One region of the Arthrobacter sp. NPDC058097 genome, then DNA from elsewhere that is predicted to be linked to it. Evidence: predicted binding sites of a transcription regulator. Region 1 holds the regulator's gene; the other holds the start of a gene.
The links. The regulator LexA, encoded in region 1, represses DNA repair genes until DNA is damaged. The targets are predictions, from matches to a motif close to TCGAACANNTGTTCGA.
Positions count from the first base shown of each region.

Region 2: ACFVTE_RS15960 (LexA family protein) is a predicted target of LexA. The motif match lies at 4,193-4,208, and genes of this name have one in related genera.

Region 1 covers NZ_JBHVSZ010000005.1:308,060-315,388, forward strand. Annotated here, with positions in the region: gene hflX (GTPase HflX) at 1-1,519, shown strand, start outside; gene ACFVTE_RS11365 (ATP-dependent DNA helicase) at 1,512-3,584, shown strand; gene lexA (transcriptional repressor LexA) at 3,698-4,444, opposite strand; gene ACFVTE_RS11375 (LysM peptidoglycan-binding domain-containing protein) at 4,754-5,179, shown strand; gene ACFVTE_RS11380 (histidinol-phosphate transaminase) at 5,267-6,385, shown strand; gene hisB (imidazoleglycerol-phosphate dehydratase HisB) at 6,445-7,071, shown strand; gene hisH (imidazole glycerol phosphate synthase subunit HisH) at 7,068-7,329, shown strand, end outside.
Region 2 covers NZ_JBHVSZ010000009.1:9,276-16,604, reverse strand. Annotated here, with positions in the region: gene ACFVTE_RS15990 (ATP-dependent DNA ligase) at 1-706, opposite strand, end outside; gene ACFVTE_RS15985 (hypothetical protein) at 693-977, opposite strand; gene ACFVTE_RS15980 (hypothetical protein) at 1,038-1,565, opposite strand; gene ACFVTE_RS15975 (hypothetical protein) at 1,602-2,024, opposite strand; gene ACFVTE_RS15970 (hypothetical protein) at 2,034-2,399, opposite strand; gene ACFVTE_RS15965 (Y-family DNA polymerase) at 2,442-3,722, opposite strand; gene ACFVTE_RS15960 (LexA family protein) at 3,749-4,180, opposite strand; gene ACFVTE_RS15955 (helicase associated domain-containing protein) at 4,420-5,082, opposite strand; gene ACFVTE_RS15950 (TIR domain-containing protein) at 6,067-6,909, opposite strand; gene ACFVTE_RS15945 (Fic family protein) at 7,001-7,329, opposite strand, start outside.

The DNA of each region.
Region 1 (7,329 bases):
GATCCAAGCTGTCATCGACCGGATTCTCGCCAAGGACGTCCCCGCCAGGAACGCAGCTGGAGCCGACGGCAGCCGCGCCGACAGCAAGGGTGTCCTGGGCAAGGCGCAGGCCATCTCGCAGCTCGCCGAAGAGCACAGCACGTTCGACGGCGACCAGCAGGACCTCGAGGAACGCCGCGCACTGCGGCGCACGGCCGGCCTCTCCACCGAACTCGAGGACGTCACCGAGGTTGAATACCGGCAGCTGCGCCTGGAACGCGTTGTTCTCGCCGGCCTCTGGAGCGAAGGCACGCTGGCCGACGCCGAGAACTCCCTGCGCGAACTCGCCGCGCTGGCGGAAACGGCCGGCTCGGAAGTCCTTGACGGGCTGGTCCAGCGGCGGGCCAAGCCGGATCCCGGCACCTTCCTCGGGGCGGGCAAGGCTTTGGAGCTCAAGGACGTCGTGATGTCCACCGGCGCCGACACCGTCGTGGTGGACGCAGAGCTCGCCCCGTCCCAGCGGCGCGGCCTTGAAGACATCGTCAAGGTGAAGGTCATCGACCGCACTGCCCTCATCCTGGACATCTTCGCCCAGCACGCCAAGAGCCGCGAAGGCAAGGCCCAGGTGGAGCTGGCACAGCTCGAATACCTGCTTCCGCGCCTCCGTGGCTGGGGTGAATCCATGTCCCGCCAGGCCGGTGGCCAGGTGGGTGGCGCAGGCGCCGGCATGGGCTCACGCGGTCCCGGTGAAACCAAGATCGAACTTGACCGGCGCAGGATCCGTACCCGGATGGCCAAACTGCGGCGCGAGATCGCCGCGATGAAGCCGGCACGGGAGACCAAACGCGCCAACCGCCGTCGTAATGAAGTCCCGTCAGTGGCCATTGCCGGATACACCAACGCCGGCAAGTCCTCGCTGCTGAACCGCCTGACCGACGCCGGCGTGCTGGTGGAGAACGCCCTGTTCGCCACCCTGGACCCGACCGTCCGCAAGGCCGAGACGTCTGACGGCGTCGGCTACACGCTGGCGGACACCGTGGGCTTCGTCCGGTCGCTTCCCACCCAGCTGGTGGAGGCCTTCCGTTCCACCCTGGAGGAAGTGGCGGACGCAGACCTGATCCTGCACGTCGTGGATGCCTCCCACCCCGACCCGGAGGGCCAGATCGCCGCCGTGCGCTCGGTCTTCGCCGAGGTGGACGCCCGCAAGGTGCCCGAGATCATCGTCCTGAACAAGGCCGACGCCGCCGATCCCTTTGTGGTGGAGCGGCTGAAGCAGCGCGAGCCGCGGCACGTGGTGGTTTCGGCACGGACAGGGGAGGGCATCGCTGACCTGCTCGCTGCCATCAGCGAGTCCATTCCGCGGCCGAACGTCAAGATGCAGCTCCTCGTCCCGTACCACCGCGGCGATCTCATCAGCAAGCTCCACGACTCCGACGCGGAGATCCTGAGCCTGGACCATGAAGAGGGCGGCACCCGCGCCGTGGTCATGGTCCGGGAAGGCCTCGCGGCTGAACTGGAATCCTTCAGCACTGATGACTGACGGGGCGGCAGCGGCCGGCGCAGCGGACAATGCCTCCACCACGGCCGGCGAGCAGCATGTGCTTGACCTGCTCGACCGTGCTGTGGCCGGCATGGGCGGCCAAAGCCGCAGCGGCCAGCACGAGATGGCCCGGCAGGTGGCGCGCGCCATCGAAACGGGCGACCACCTGCTGGTGCAGGCCGGCACGGGAACCGGCAAGTCACTGGCTTACCTGGTCCCGCTGATTGCGCACTCGCTGGAGAGCAACAAGCCTGCGCTCGTTTCCACCGCCACCCTCGCGCTGCAGACCCAGATCGTGGGCCGGGACCTTCCCCGGCTGCTGGAAAGCCTCAAACCGGCACTCGACCGGCCAGTGAAGATTGCGCTGGTCAAGGGCCGCGCCAATTACGTCTGCAGGCACAAGCTCGAGGGCGGCTTTCCCTCTGAGGAACCCTCGGAGGGACAGCTCTTCTCGCTGGGCGAGGACACCAGCGTCCCGCACTTTGCCGCGTCCGTGGGCGGCCCTTCGTCGCAGCTCGGCAAGGAGGTGGTCCGGCTCCGCGAATGGGCGGAACAAACCACCACGGGCGACCGCGACGAGCTGCTTCCCGGCGTCACGGACCGGGCCTGGCGGCAGGTGTCCGTCACGTCCATGGAATGCCTCGGCTCGCAGAAGTGCCCCCTCGCCGAGGAGTGCTTCAGTGAGCTTGCCCGCCATAACGCCACGGAAGCCGACGTCGTGGTGACCAACCACGCCATGCTGGCCGTCAGCGCCTTCGAAGGACTCGCTGTGTTGCCGGAGTATGACGTCGTTGTGGTGGACGAAGCGCACGAACTCCAGGACCGGGTGACCGGCGCCGTTTCGGGGCAGCTGTCGGTGGCCATGGTCCACGCCGCAGCCTCCGGCGCCCGCAAGCACACCGGCATTACCGTGGACGCGCTCAACACCGCGGCCGCCAACCTTGAGGTAGCTCTCGCCGGCGTCCCCAGCGGCCTGCTGCCCAACGGCCTGAATGACGAGCAGCTGGACTGTGTGGACCAGCTCCGTGAGGCCTGCCGGGCTGCGCTGTCGGATTCCAAGGGGGAGAGCAATGCAACGGCCGACGGCGGCCGGCAGCTCGCGCGCTCCCGCCTGCTGGTGATTTTGGAGCTTTGCGAACGGCTCGTCGCCGCCCGGGAAAACCGGGAAGTGGTCTGGTTCTCCCGGAACAGCACGTTTGATCCGCAGCAGGGCTACTCGGCGCCCGACGAGACAGCCCCGGCGCTGATCAACATCGCCCCGCTGGGCGTCGCAGGCCGGCTCCGGGAAGGCCTGTTCGCCGGGCATACCGTGGTGCTGACATCGGCCACCCTCGCCATCGGCTCTGCCTTCGAACCCGCGGCGGGCGGGCTGGGCCTGGTCGGCGAAGGCGCGCCGAGCTGGACCGGCGTCGACGTGGGCTCGCCCTTTGACTACCCGCGGCAGGGCATCCTCTATGTGGCGGGCCACCTGCCGAAGCCAGGCCGCGGCACGTCGCCCGAGGCGCTGGACGAACTCGAGTCGCTCATCCGGGCGTCCGCCGGGGGCGCGCTGTGCCTGTTCTCCTCCCGGCGCGCCGCCGAGGAAGCGGCAGATGCCCTGCGTACCCGGCTGGATGTCAGCATTCTTTGCCAGGGTGAGTCCACCATGACGGCGCTGGTGAAGCAGTTCGCCGACGAGCCCGACACCTGCCTGTTCGGCACAATGTCATTGTGGCAGGGCGTCGACGTGCCGGGCGGATCGTGCCGTCTGGTCGTGATTGATAGGATTCCCTTCCCGCGGCCCGACGACCCGCTAATGACGGCGCGGTCGCGGGCCGTTGCCCAGGCCGGCGGCAACGGCTTCATGTCCGTGTCCGCCACGCATGCGGCCATCAGGCTGGCCCAGGGCGCGGGGCGCCTCATTCGGTCTACGAATGACAAGGGCGTCGTGGCGGTGCTGGATTCCCGGCTGTCCACGGAACGCTACGGCGGGTTCCTGCGGGCTGCCCTGCCGCCGTTCTGGCCGACGACCGACCGGAAGACCGCGGTCGCGGCCCTCGAAAGGCTCGCCGGCGCGCAGGCATAGTGAAGCCCCCGGGCTGGAGCAGCCCGGGGCCAAGGTTCAACGCCTAAGTCTCTGTGCCTAATTTCCGTGCCTAATTTCTGTGTCTACGCTTCAGCGCGGACGGGCACCAGAGGCTACAGCGAGCGGAGTACGGAAACCACCTTGCCCATGACAACGGCGTGGTCGCCGAGGATGGGTTCGTACTGTGTATTCTGTGGCAGCAGCCAGGTGTGGCCGTCGCGCTGCCGGAACGTCTTGACCGTGGCTTCGTCGTCGAGCAGCGCCGCCACAATGTCACCGTTGACGGCGTCGCTTTGCCGCCGGACCACAACCCAGTCCCCGTCGCAGATGGCGGCGTCCACCATGGAGTCGCCGGCGACCTTGAGCATGAACAGTTCGCCGTGGCCCACCAGCTGGCGGGGCAGCGGCATCAAATCCTCCACCATCTGGTCCGCGAGGATGGGGCCGCCGGCGGCGATCCGGCCGACCAGCGGGACCATGGCCGTGTCCATTGCGCTGGGCAGTTCAGACACGGAGGCGCCTGCCGCGCTCAGGGCCGGGGCCTTGTCAGCGCCACCGGATTTCGCGGTGCCCGCATCCAGGGTGAGCGGCATCAGGACCTCCATGGCGCGCGGCCGCTTCGGGTCCCGCCGCAGGTAGCCAAGCTTTTCCAGCTGTGAGAGCTGATGGGTCACGCTGGAGAGGCTGGCCAGGCCGACGGTGTCGCCGATTTCCCGCATCGACGGCGGGTAGCCGTTCTCGTTGACCGAACGCTGGATGGTTTCCAGGATCTTTTTCTGGCGGAGTGTAAGTCCCTTGGGGGTCCGCTGAGACCGCGGGCTGCGCTGGGGAGCCTTGCCGTCAGAGGCCTGTGCTGCCATGTTCGCCAACGCCTTTCCGTTCCTCCCGGCCGCGGTACCTGCAGAGGCCGGGAACTTCCGGCCTGAAAAATGTCAGACCCTGCTGATCAACTGCAGATGTGGTTGTTCTGTGTTTTCCAACGTAGGCCAGCCATACGGCTTTTTCAAACATTTGTTCTAGCGAGTCTCGACTTAATTCGTTGATAGGTGCTAAAACTAGAAAAAGCAAAGTTCGAACATGTGTTCTAGTGAGGGTTGCTTGATAGCCCGGTGTTCGAACTGATTGTTCGAACGCGAGGCAGTACAACTTGGTCCAGGAGGGCTCACGCCATGTCAGCTTCAACAGCAGCACTAACCCAGTCCCGCGCCGTACACCAGTCCGGCTCTGCGTACCAGCACGGCTCTGTACACCAGTCCCAGGCAGCGTCCCGGCCGGGCAAGCCGCCGCGCCTTCGCCTTACCCGCCGTGGCCGGATTGTCCTGATCGGGCTGCCCCTTGTCCTGCTCGCCGCCTTGATTCTGTCGCTGGCCGGGCTCCTGAACTCGCCGGCCAAGGCTGCGGACAGTGCCAGTGGCCTGTCCGTCACGCCAGCTGTTTCGGTCACTGTGCAGCCCGGGGAGTCACTCTGGGCCATCGCCGGAAAAGTCGACCCGGACCGCGACCCCCGGGACGTGATTGCGGACATCGTCCAGCTCAACGACCTTCAGGCCGGGAAGGTCATGCCCGGGCAGCAGCTGTTTGTGCCCAACAAGTAACGCCCCGTGCCCAACAAGCGCGCGGTTCTGCGGGGCCGGAACCGTCACAGTTTCCGGCCAGCCCACTGTGTTACTTAAACTGTCTAGGTGACTGACCAGCTTGAGCGACTGAACCGACTGCCCCTGCGGACCAACCTGAGGGGGCTGTCCCCTTACGGCGCCCCGCAGCTTGATGTTCCGATCCTGCTCAACGTCAACGAGAACACGCATGGCGTGCCCGCCGACGTTCGGGCGGCCATCACCGCGGCAGTAAGCGAGGCCGCCACCGGACTCAACCGGTACCCTGACCGCGAATTTACCGAACTCCGCGAAGCCCTGGCGGAATACCTTGGCCACGGGCTCAGCGCGGACAACCTCTGGGCAGCCAACGGCTCCAACGAGGTCCTCCAGCAGATCCTCCAGGCCTTCGGCGGGCCGGGCCGTTCGCTCCTGAGCTTCCCGCCGACGTATTCGATGTACCCGCTGCTCGCCAGCGGTACCGACACCGCCTACATCGCCGGCAAGCGCGCCGATGACTACGGCCTCAGCGCCGAGTCGGCCGCAAGCCAGGTGCGCGAACTCCAGCCGAACATCGTCTTCCTGTGCTCGCCGAACAACCCCACCGGCACCGGCCTGGGCCTGGATGTGGTGGAATCCGTCTACGAGGCAGGCGAGGCCAGCCAGGCGGTCGTCGTCGTGGACGAGGCCTACCACGAGTTTGCGCACGACGGCACGCCCAGCGCACTCACCCTGCTGCCCGGCCGGGAGCGGCTCATCGTCTCCCGCACCATGAGCAAGGCGTTCGCTCTGGCCGGCGCCCGGCTCGGGTACATGGCGGCGGCCCCGGAGGTGACCGACGCCCTCCGGCTGGTGCGCCTGCCTTACCACCTCTCGGCCGTCACGCAGGCCACCGCCCTGGCCGCGCTGCGGCACCGTGAGGCGCTCATGGCCGACGTTCAGGACATCAAGCGCCAGCGCGACCGGATTGTCTCGGAGCTGACGCGGATGGGCCTGCGGCCGGCGGCGTCCGACTCGAACTACGTCTTCTTCGGCGGCCTGGAGAATCCCCACGGGGTCTGGCAGGAACTGCTGGACGCGGGGGTGCTTGTCCGGGATGTCGGCATCGCCGGCCACCTGCGCGTCACCGCCGGCACTGAGACGGAAACCACAGCCTTCCTGGAAGCACTGGAAGGCATCCTGGCCCGGCAAGCTGCACTTCCGGCCTAAACTTGAACATGGGCCAGGTCAGGTCCGCCCACATCCTTCGTCAAAGGACATCTATCACCATGAGCGACACCGGAACCAAGGCTGCCGAGGCACGCACTGCACGCATGGAGCGTGCCACCAGCGAATCTTCCGTGCTGGTGGAGATCAACCTCGACGGCACCGGAGTGTCGGACATCAGCACCTCGGTCCCGTTCTACGACCACATGCTGACGGCGCTGTGCAAGCACTCACTCATCGACATGACCGTGAAGGCCACTGGGGACACCCACATTGACGTCCACCACACCGTCGAGGACGTTGCCATCACGTTCGGCGAGGTACTGCGCACCGCCTTGGGCAACAAGGCAGGCATCCGCCGCTTCGGCGAGGCCACCGTGCCCCTGGACGAGGCCCTTGCACACGCCGTCGTCGACGTCTCGGGCCGGCCCTACCTGGTGCACGGCGGCGAGCCCGCCGGGCAGGAGTACCACCTGATCGGCGGCCACTTCACGGGGTCGCTGACCCGGCACGTCTTCGAGGCAATCACGCTGCACGCCGGCATCTGCCTGCACATGAACGTCATCGCGGGCCGGGACCCGCACCACATCGTGGAAGCCCAGTTCAAGGCCTTCGCCCGGGCACTCCGCGCGGCCGTCGAGCCGGACCCCCGCGTCGAAGGCATTCCGTCCACCAAGGGAGCACTGTGACCGGCAAAGTATTGCGCGAGGGCGCGATCATCGACCCCTCGGCCACGCTGAAGCCGGCCTCCCCGGAGGGCAAGCCCACCGTCACCGTCCTGGACTACGGCTCCGGCAACGTCCGTTCGGCCGTGCGCGCCTTGGAACGCGCCGGTGCCGAGGTCATCCTGAGCTCCAAGCCCGAGGACGTGCTTAACGCCGACGGGTTGGTCGTCCCCGGCGTCGGCGCCTTTGAAACCGTCATGCGCGAACTCAAGGCCGTCGATG
Region 2 (7,329 bases), on a different contig from region 1:
GGCCGGCGACGACTTCAGAGGGTCGGGTGATCGGTCCGATCACGGCCCCGCAGATGACGTCTACAGTTTCTCTGTGCTTCAGCTTCAGCCAGGAGCGGACGCCTGGCGTGTACGGCTCGTTGGTGTTTTTGATGATGAGCCCCTCCACTCCTGTGTGGGGCAGTTCTTCGAACCAGCGGGCGGCTTCATCGGGGTCAGTGGTGGTGGGGGAGAGGGACAGTGGTGGCTCCCAGCCGGTGGCGAGTTCTTCCAGGAGGGCCCTTCGCTGGTGCAGCGGCAGGCCGCGGGCGTCGTGTCCGGCTACGGCGAGGACATCGAACGCGACGAAGTTGGCCGGGGTCTGCCGGACCAGTCCGGGAAGAGTTTTCGGGCCGGCGCTGAGGCGCTGTTGCAGGGCGGTGAAGTTGAGGCGGCCGTTGGCCCAGATCACGGCCTCGCCGTCGATCACGCACCCGGGAGGGACGGCAGCCTCCAAGACATGAATGAGCTCGGGCAGGTACTTCGTCAGGTCTTTGCCCTGCCTCGACCGCAGCGTCGCCCCGTCATTCTCCCGGACGACGATACAGCGGTAGCCGTCCCATTTGGCCTCGTACAGCAGGTTCCCGGGCTGGGCGCGGGGCAACTTCGTGACGGGACGGGCGAGGGCGACTTTCACCGGCGGGGCAAGCCCCGAGGGCAATCCCGCACCGACTCTAGAATCCGTCATCGAGGCCTTCTATCGTGTCGATCTCGACGGCGTCCAGGATTTCGGCGGTGCTGTTCCCGGTGGCCCGGGCGTGTTCATCGAGGGCGATGAACCCGGTCCGGGCGAGGGCGATGGCCAGCTCCGCTAGATACCCGGCGCCATTGCGCTTCACGAGGTCGTCCAGGACCGCGTGCATCCGGCCGGTCAGTTCACTGGGACCTTCGGATTCCTCGGCGGCGATGCGCAGCAGGGTCAGCGCGGCCAGCCGCGGATCGTCGTACATCGGTCCCATGGCCCAAAGGCTACGCCAGGCACCGCGCGTGCGGGCCGGATCGTGTTCCCCGGATGCCGCCTATTTGTCTGCCCAGCGTTCGTGCGCGGCTTGGCGGGTGATCCCGGCGGCGCGGCCGATGTCCGCCCAGGTCGCCCCGGCGGCTTTGGCGGCCGCGACGGTCTTGTCCAGCCGCCGTCCGGCCTGGGCGTAGTCGCGGGCGGCGGCCTCCACCCCAGCCACCGCGCCGAAGGGCGCGACGTGTTCGAGCCATTCATCGCCGATGGCATCTTCGACCGCTTCCGGGGCATGGGCGGACTTTTCCAAGGGAAGGTGAACTTTGCGCCGGCCTGCGTCGGCTTCCTCTGCCGAGGGGACGCGTTCCCAGAGCTCTCCTTGCCAGCCGCACTCACACTGGCCCTGCCATCCGATGATCTCCCGGTGCGGAACCACCTCGTAGTCCGGCAGGGTGGTGTCCCGTTCGTAGCGGCCGGTGATCCCCTCGACCAGCATTCCCTGGCCCGTTGAGCTGCCCGTGCGCCGTCCATCGGGGGTGACGCTGGCCGCCCACCCCTCATGACCTTCGCTGTAGTCCGTCGACCAACTCATAACGCCTCCTGTCAGGAATCCTTGACAGCGATTGTGTCAGGCGCCCCTGACAAAGAGAAGGCCTTTCACGCTCCGCTCCATAGCCTCAGCCCCCGCGCCAGCCTGCAGGAGCCGGACGAGTTGGCTGGTTTCGTCCAGGCGGTCCACCGGGCGGGCCCAGGACAGCTCCCGGGCCGGGGTCATCTTCCACAGGGCGAAGTAGTTGTGCGGCACTTTCGCCTCCAGCGCTGCCCGGAACAGCGCCGTCACCCGGGAATCAAGCTGGCCCCCGGTAGTGAACTGGAAGCCCGGGCAGAAGGTCCCGTCGTCGATGAACACCCGGACCAGGGCCCGCAGCGCCGGCTCCGGATCCGGCAGTGCACTGAGCCGGGCGCGCACCTGTTCCAGTGGCAGAAGTCCGAACTCACGGCGCAGCGCCGCCCACATCTCGTCCGGCACCGGGCCGGAGAACCCACCCACGATCGCCCCTTACCCGTCCGTGATGGAAACCAGGAGCCACTGCTCCGACAGCGGATCGCGGCGCAGCTCGAACGTCCGCAACGGTGCCGCGGTGCTGGCGCGGACCTGGACGCGCCAGTGTTCGACGCTGACCAGGTCCCCGGAGCCGATGGCGGCCCGGGTGCCGGTGTGCCACCAGTCGCAGCGTTCGAACCAGTGCACCGGTTCGGCCGCGACCGCCCAGATCTGTCCGTCGTGGCGGACTGCCAGGGGAGTTCCGGCGGGGTTGAACCGGACCTGTACCGGCACGCCGGGCTTCGTTGTCGCGGTTGCGGGTGGGGTCTTGAGCGTGGGGCCGGCAGGGCTGGTGGTGCAGGGTTCGTGGGTGATCGTCATTCGTTTGTCTTTCGTGTTGGTGCTGGTCGTCGGGGGTGTTTGTTAGGCGGCTTTGACGAGGGGGAGTTCGTCCCAGTGGGTGGTGTAGCGGGGGGAGAGCATGTCGCGTTTCATGGTCCAGTCCAGGCCGGTTTTGATGCCGGCGTGGCCCAGGCCGATGGCGCCGCGCCCGTACCGGCGGGTGACGTCTTCGAGGAGGGTTCCGATGTGGCGTTCCTCGTGCGGGTTCTCGAAGGGCTCAAGAGGGGATTGGTTGCCGGTGGAGCGCAGGTCGGTGACCATGATCCCGGCGCGGGCGTATTTGGTGCCTTCCTGGATGGCGGGCAGCAGCGCGTGCGCGGCGCGGGTGAGCAGGACCGGGTCCGCGGTCGGCATCGGCAGTGCCACGCACACAGACGGGTAGGAGCTCTGGTGCTGGTTGTAGTGCGAGGTGCCGGCGAATGCGGTGAGGACCTTGGCCTGCAGCCCGTGCTTACCCAGCCGGGCTGAGGCCTGTTGGCCGTAGACGGAGAGGACCTGCCGGAGCCCGGCGGCGGTGGTGACGGGTGTGGCGAAGGAGCGGGAGAAGATCAGCTGGTCCCGGCCGATGCGTTCTTCCTCCATCGGGATGCACGGGGTGCCCTGCAGTTCCAGGACGGTGCGCATCATGACCACGGAGAACCTGTCCCGGATCGCGACCGGGTCCGCGCAGGTGAGGTCGGCGATCGTGTGGATGCCGATGGCGTTCAGGCGTCTGGTCAGCCGGCCGGCGACGCCCCAGATTTCCTCCACGGACAACTTCCCCAGCAGTGCTTCCCGTACAGGGGCGGGGACGGAGTCCCAGTTGCAGACCCCGCCGAAGGCCGGGTTGTGTTTGGCCCACTTGTTGCACAGCTTCGCCAGGGTTTTGGTGGGGGCGATCCCGACGCAGACCGGCACGCCGACGTGCCGGCCGACCGCGGCTTTCATGGCCTGGCCCAGGGTGAGGAGTTCGGCGGGGGAGCCTTTGACGCCGAGGAAGGCCTCATCGATGCTGTAGACCTCGAGCCAGGCCGAGTACCGGCCCAGCAGCTCCATCACCCGGGCGCTGATGTCCCCGTAGAGCTCGTAATTGGACGAGAGCGCAACCAGGCCCCATTCCTTCGCGCGCGGGGCGAGCTTGAACCAGGGTTCACCCATCGGGATGCCCAGGGCTTTCGCTTCCGGGGAGCGGGTCACCGCGCAGCCGTCGTTGTTGGAGAGCACCACGACAGGCCGGTTCTCCAGCGACGGGTTGAAGGCGCGTTCGGCCGAGGCGTAGAAGCAGTTCACGTCCACATGGGCGATCTGCGGCATCCGCCGCATCACCACGGGCTTAGACATTGCTTTCCTCAGACATGGTGCAGGCACCTCGTCGCCACGCCCCACACCGTCAGGTCCGACAACGCCGGGACCTGGATGTCCGGGTACGCCGGATTCTCCGCCTGCAGCACCACCCCGGCTGGAGTGATCCGCAAACGCTTGATGGTCAGCTCCCCGTCCAGGACCGCGACCACGACCGAGCCGTCCTGCGCTTCCAGGGCCCGGTTCACGATCAGTTCGTCCCCGTCGCTGATCCCGGCGCCTTCCATCGAGTCCCCGGTCACCCGCACCACGTAGGTGCTGGTGATGTCCTTGATCAGGTGCTCGTTCAGATCGATCCGGCCGTCGAAGTAGTCCTGCGCCGGCGACGGGTACCCGGCCGCGACCGGGACCGGGGAGACCAGCACGGACAACAAGGACACGCCCGCGTTTAGCACACGGGGACCAACAATGACGGCCACAACACACCTTTTTCGAATATATGTTCGATAGATTCCAAGTTTAGACCCGGGGTCGGACAGTAAGGAATCCTCCAACTGCCATCGGGACGCACGAGGCCCTTGTCCCGGCGTGGACGGTACAGGTTGCACGCCAATGGGAACAGCTTTGAGCTGTCCGGAGGGCTCCACCTGCCCCCAGTGGGCACAACCCGTTTACCCGGTCCTGGTGGTTTGCCTGCTGTCAGTGACGGAAGTCGCGGTTACACGGTGCCCGTGCGGCGTTTGCGGCCCCGTTGCCGCCCGAAGCGCCAGCCCGGCAGCATTTCATCCAGCGCGCCTGCCTTGGCCGGTTCGAGCTCGCCGCGGCGTGCCTTCTGGCGCTGGAAATGCAACCAGACACCGAGGTCGTGTTCTTCGCCGGCCACGACGGCCTTATGCCGGGGCCAGTCGTGCCCTGCCGCCCGGTACCGCGACAAGGCGGCGAGCCGGTCCTGCCATCTGGCCTCATCGGCCACGGACCGCGGCGGCCGTTGCCAGTCCGGCAGGGCGGCCAGCCCGTCACGGTAGGCCGGTGCGAGTGTCCCAGTCGCGGCGTTGCGGCGGCGCCGCTCCAACCAGGACGCCAGCCTCCGCTCATCCGTGTCGGTTGCGGTGCGGGAAGGGTACCGACCCGTTTCCTGGACCAGGGCCACGAGCTGGCGCATCCGCGCCAGCCCCTGCCCGCCCACCCGCATTCTCGGTGGGCCCGCGGCTTGCTCGTGGGCGGCCTGCAGTCCCGGGTCCGCGCCACGTGCCACGGACAGGTGGTAACCGACGGTCGCGGCCGGCGCCCGGGTGAGCGCGGCGATCCGGGAGCGGGTGAGCCCGCCCCGATACATCAGTACCCACTCCGCGTTCGGAGCCGCAGTACGCCGCCTGGTCATCACGGCACCATCCTGCCACCCGCACCGCTGACCGAGCTGCTGCGGCCCTTTGTCACTCGTGGCGGTCGCGGGTGCGAGGGAATGCCTTTCCGCCGGCCCGGCTGTATGGCGAACAGTCCGGGCGCCCCGGCGCCGGGGCCCGCAGTCCTTTGTCCGTGAGCGTAGCTAGGTGGGACGGCACAAGCCTGTCTTCCCGATCCTGGTAAACCGGGGGCCTTTGGAAGCCCATCGGCCCCGAGGCGCAGGGCCCGCACGGGAATCTGGCGTCCGCTGGCGCGGCCGGCTGTCGGGGTTTAGGGCGCGCCCGTCGCAGAGCTCCGTCACACCCTGAACCCGTTGTCTACGTCTTCGACGTTTTTTGGCTGCTGTCCTTATGTTGTCACCGGCATCAGTTCCTCGGCCGTTTGTAGGGTCGCGGCTACTCAGGGGTGGCGGGTATGGCTTTGGTAGCTGGACAGCTGCCTCCACTCGGACAACGTCCCAGATGGTGTTCCAGGAAACGACGAGCTGGTGGGCCAGAGCGGAAACGGAGGTATCGAAACGCTGCAGCGCATCGGTCGCCCACCCGACTGCCGTGGCTGTCAGTTTCGCCCGGGATCGTGCCATCGGATGCTCCTCGATGAACGTAGTTCTCGGGCAGTCCGGGTCCGGACATCGCCAGACGCGTTTGGCCTACGGGAGCCGCACCGGCCGGCCGAAACACAGGATGTCACGGAGTCGAACCGGACGACGGCCATGGCCCACGGCAACGACACCGCAGTCCGGACAGTCGGTGACATCATCCCGCACTCAGAACCAGGCTGGCCCCGGCCACGGTGACAGAGCTGATGTGGACGCCCTTGACACCGAGCAGCGTATCCAATGCTCTGGCGGCAGTCTCGGACCGCCCTAACCACGCTCATCTGGGAAGGACCCCGATAGGATCATCGTCATTTGCGGGCGAGAAACTCGGGCTCCGCTTGCGTGGGGAGCAGGTCAGGCAATTTACGACAGCAAAGCCTCTGAACTCACGTGGAATCCGGCTGCCTTCAAGTCACCGAGCAGGTGACGCTGCCAGCCACCATGCGAGTCGAGAGGGTAGTACGCCACTCCTGCTATGTCTGAGGGGAGTTCCACGCCCTCTTCGTAGAGAATTGTGACGTTGCGTCGTCCTACTCGGCCCATTGCATAACCGAGTTCCAAGATCACGTTTTGACGGGCGCGCGGTTGCATTTCTGGCGAGCCAACCAGGCCGCCCTGATCATCTCCGGTGATGATCACCACCGCGAAACCAGCCCGTTGGCCTAGCTGTTCCTCCAATTTCTCGATAATTGTTGCACCTTGGTTGGTCTTCTCCATCAGCACTACCGCTTCGTGAGCGGTGGCGCGGAGCAACAGATTCTGGACCTGGAGACGGGGTGCTTCCGCCCGGCCATGGATTAGAAAAATTGAAGGTGACTCCCGGGCGGCGCCTCGATCGTCATGTGTCACAGATTCATACCTGTAAAGGTCCAAGTTGTCTCTAATCACGGCGAGCCTCTGAATCTTCTTCTCGATGTCATTTCGCAATCCTTCGGGACTGACCTCCTCGACGTGGTCCAGCCCGAAACCGTACGAAAGTCCGCGGAAGTCTAAGTAATCAGCTTTTGGCCCGGATTGGAAAAACGACTTGTTTTCGAAGCTGCCTTCCAAGATGAGTTGATTTCGTTTGTCCCAGGTTTGATAGCCGGCCGAGAGGACAGTCAAGTCATCTCTGGCGTCGGTGGCGAGGAGGTTTGAGCCCTGGGTCATAGCCTCATTGAGCTTCTGCCGTAGTTGCGGTGGTGAAACCATAAGCCGTGCGTTCATGATGTAAATCCAGATAGAGGTAGGGGGTTGAATAGCAGGGAACTTCGGCGCGGCGGAGCTTATCTATTGCTCGACCAACAGAGAGGATCAGCTAAAACAGTCTCGGCTCAAAAACTTCCGTGGCGCCTTCTAGCCGTCCTCCTTCAGCGAGTGCCTCGTAGGGGTCTGCATCCAAGGGATGTTCGCGGCGTACTTTCGCCCTAACTTCCAAGCTTTCCTCTTTGAGCCGTTCTACAGGCTCGTAATGTCGCCCTTTCTTTGCGCCAAAAGCTTCGAGTAGACCCGCCGACACAAGCTCTGCTAGGTCACGGCTCGCCAAATTCACGGAGACATCTTCGATTTCTCTATATGTCTGATTGCGTAACCGATACCCCGAAAGCGCGTGGAAGAACGGGCCTATACACCTTTCGTTTAGTCCAG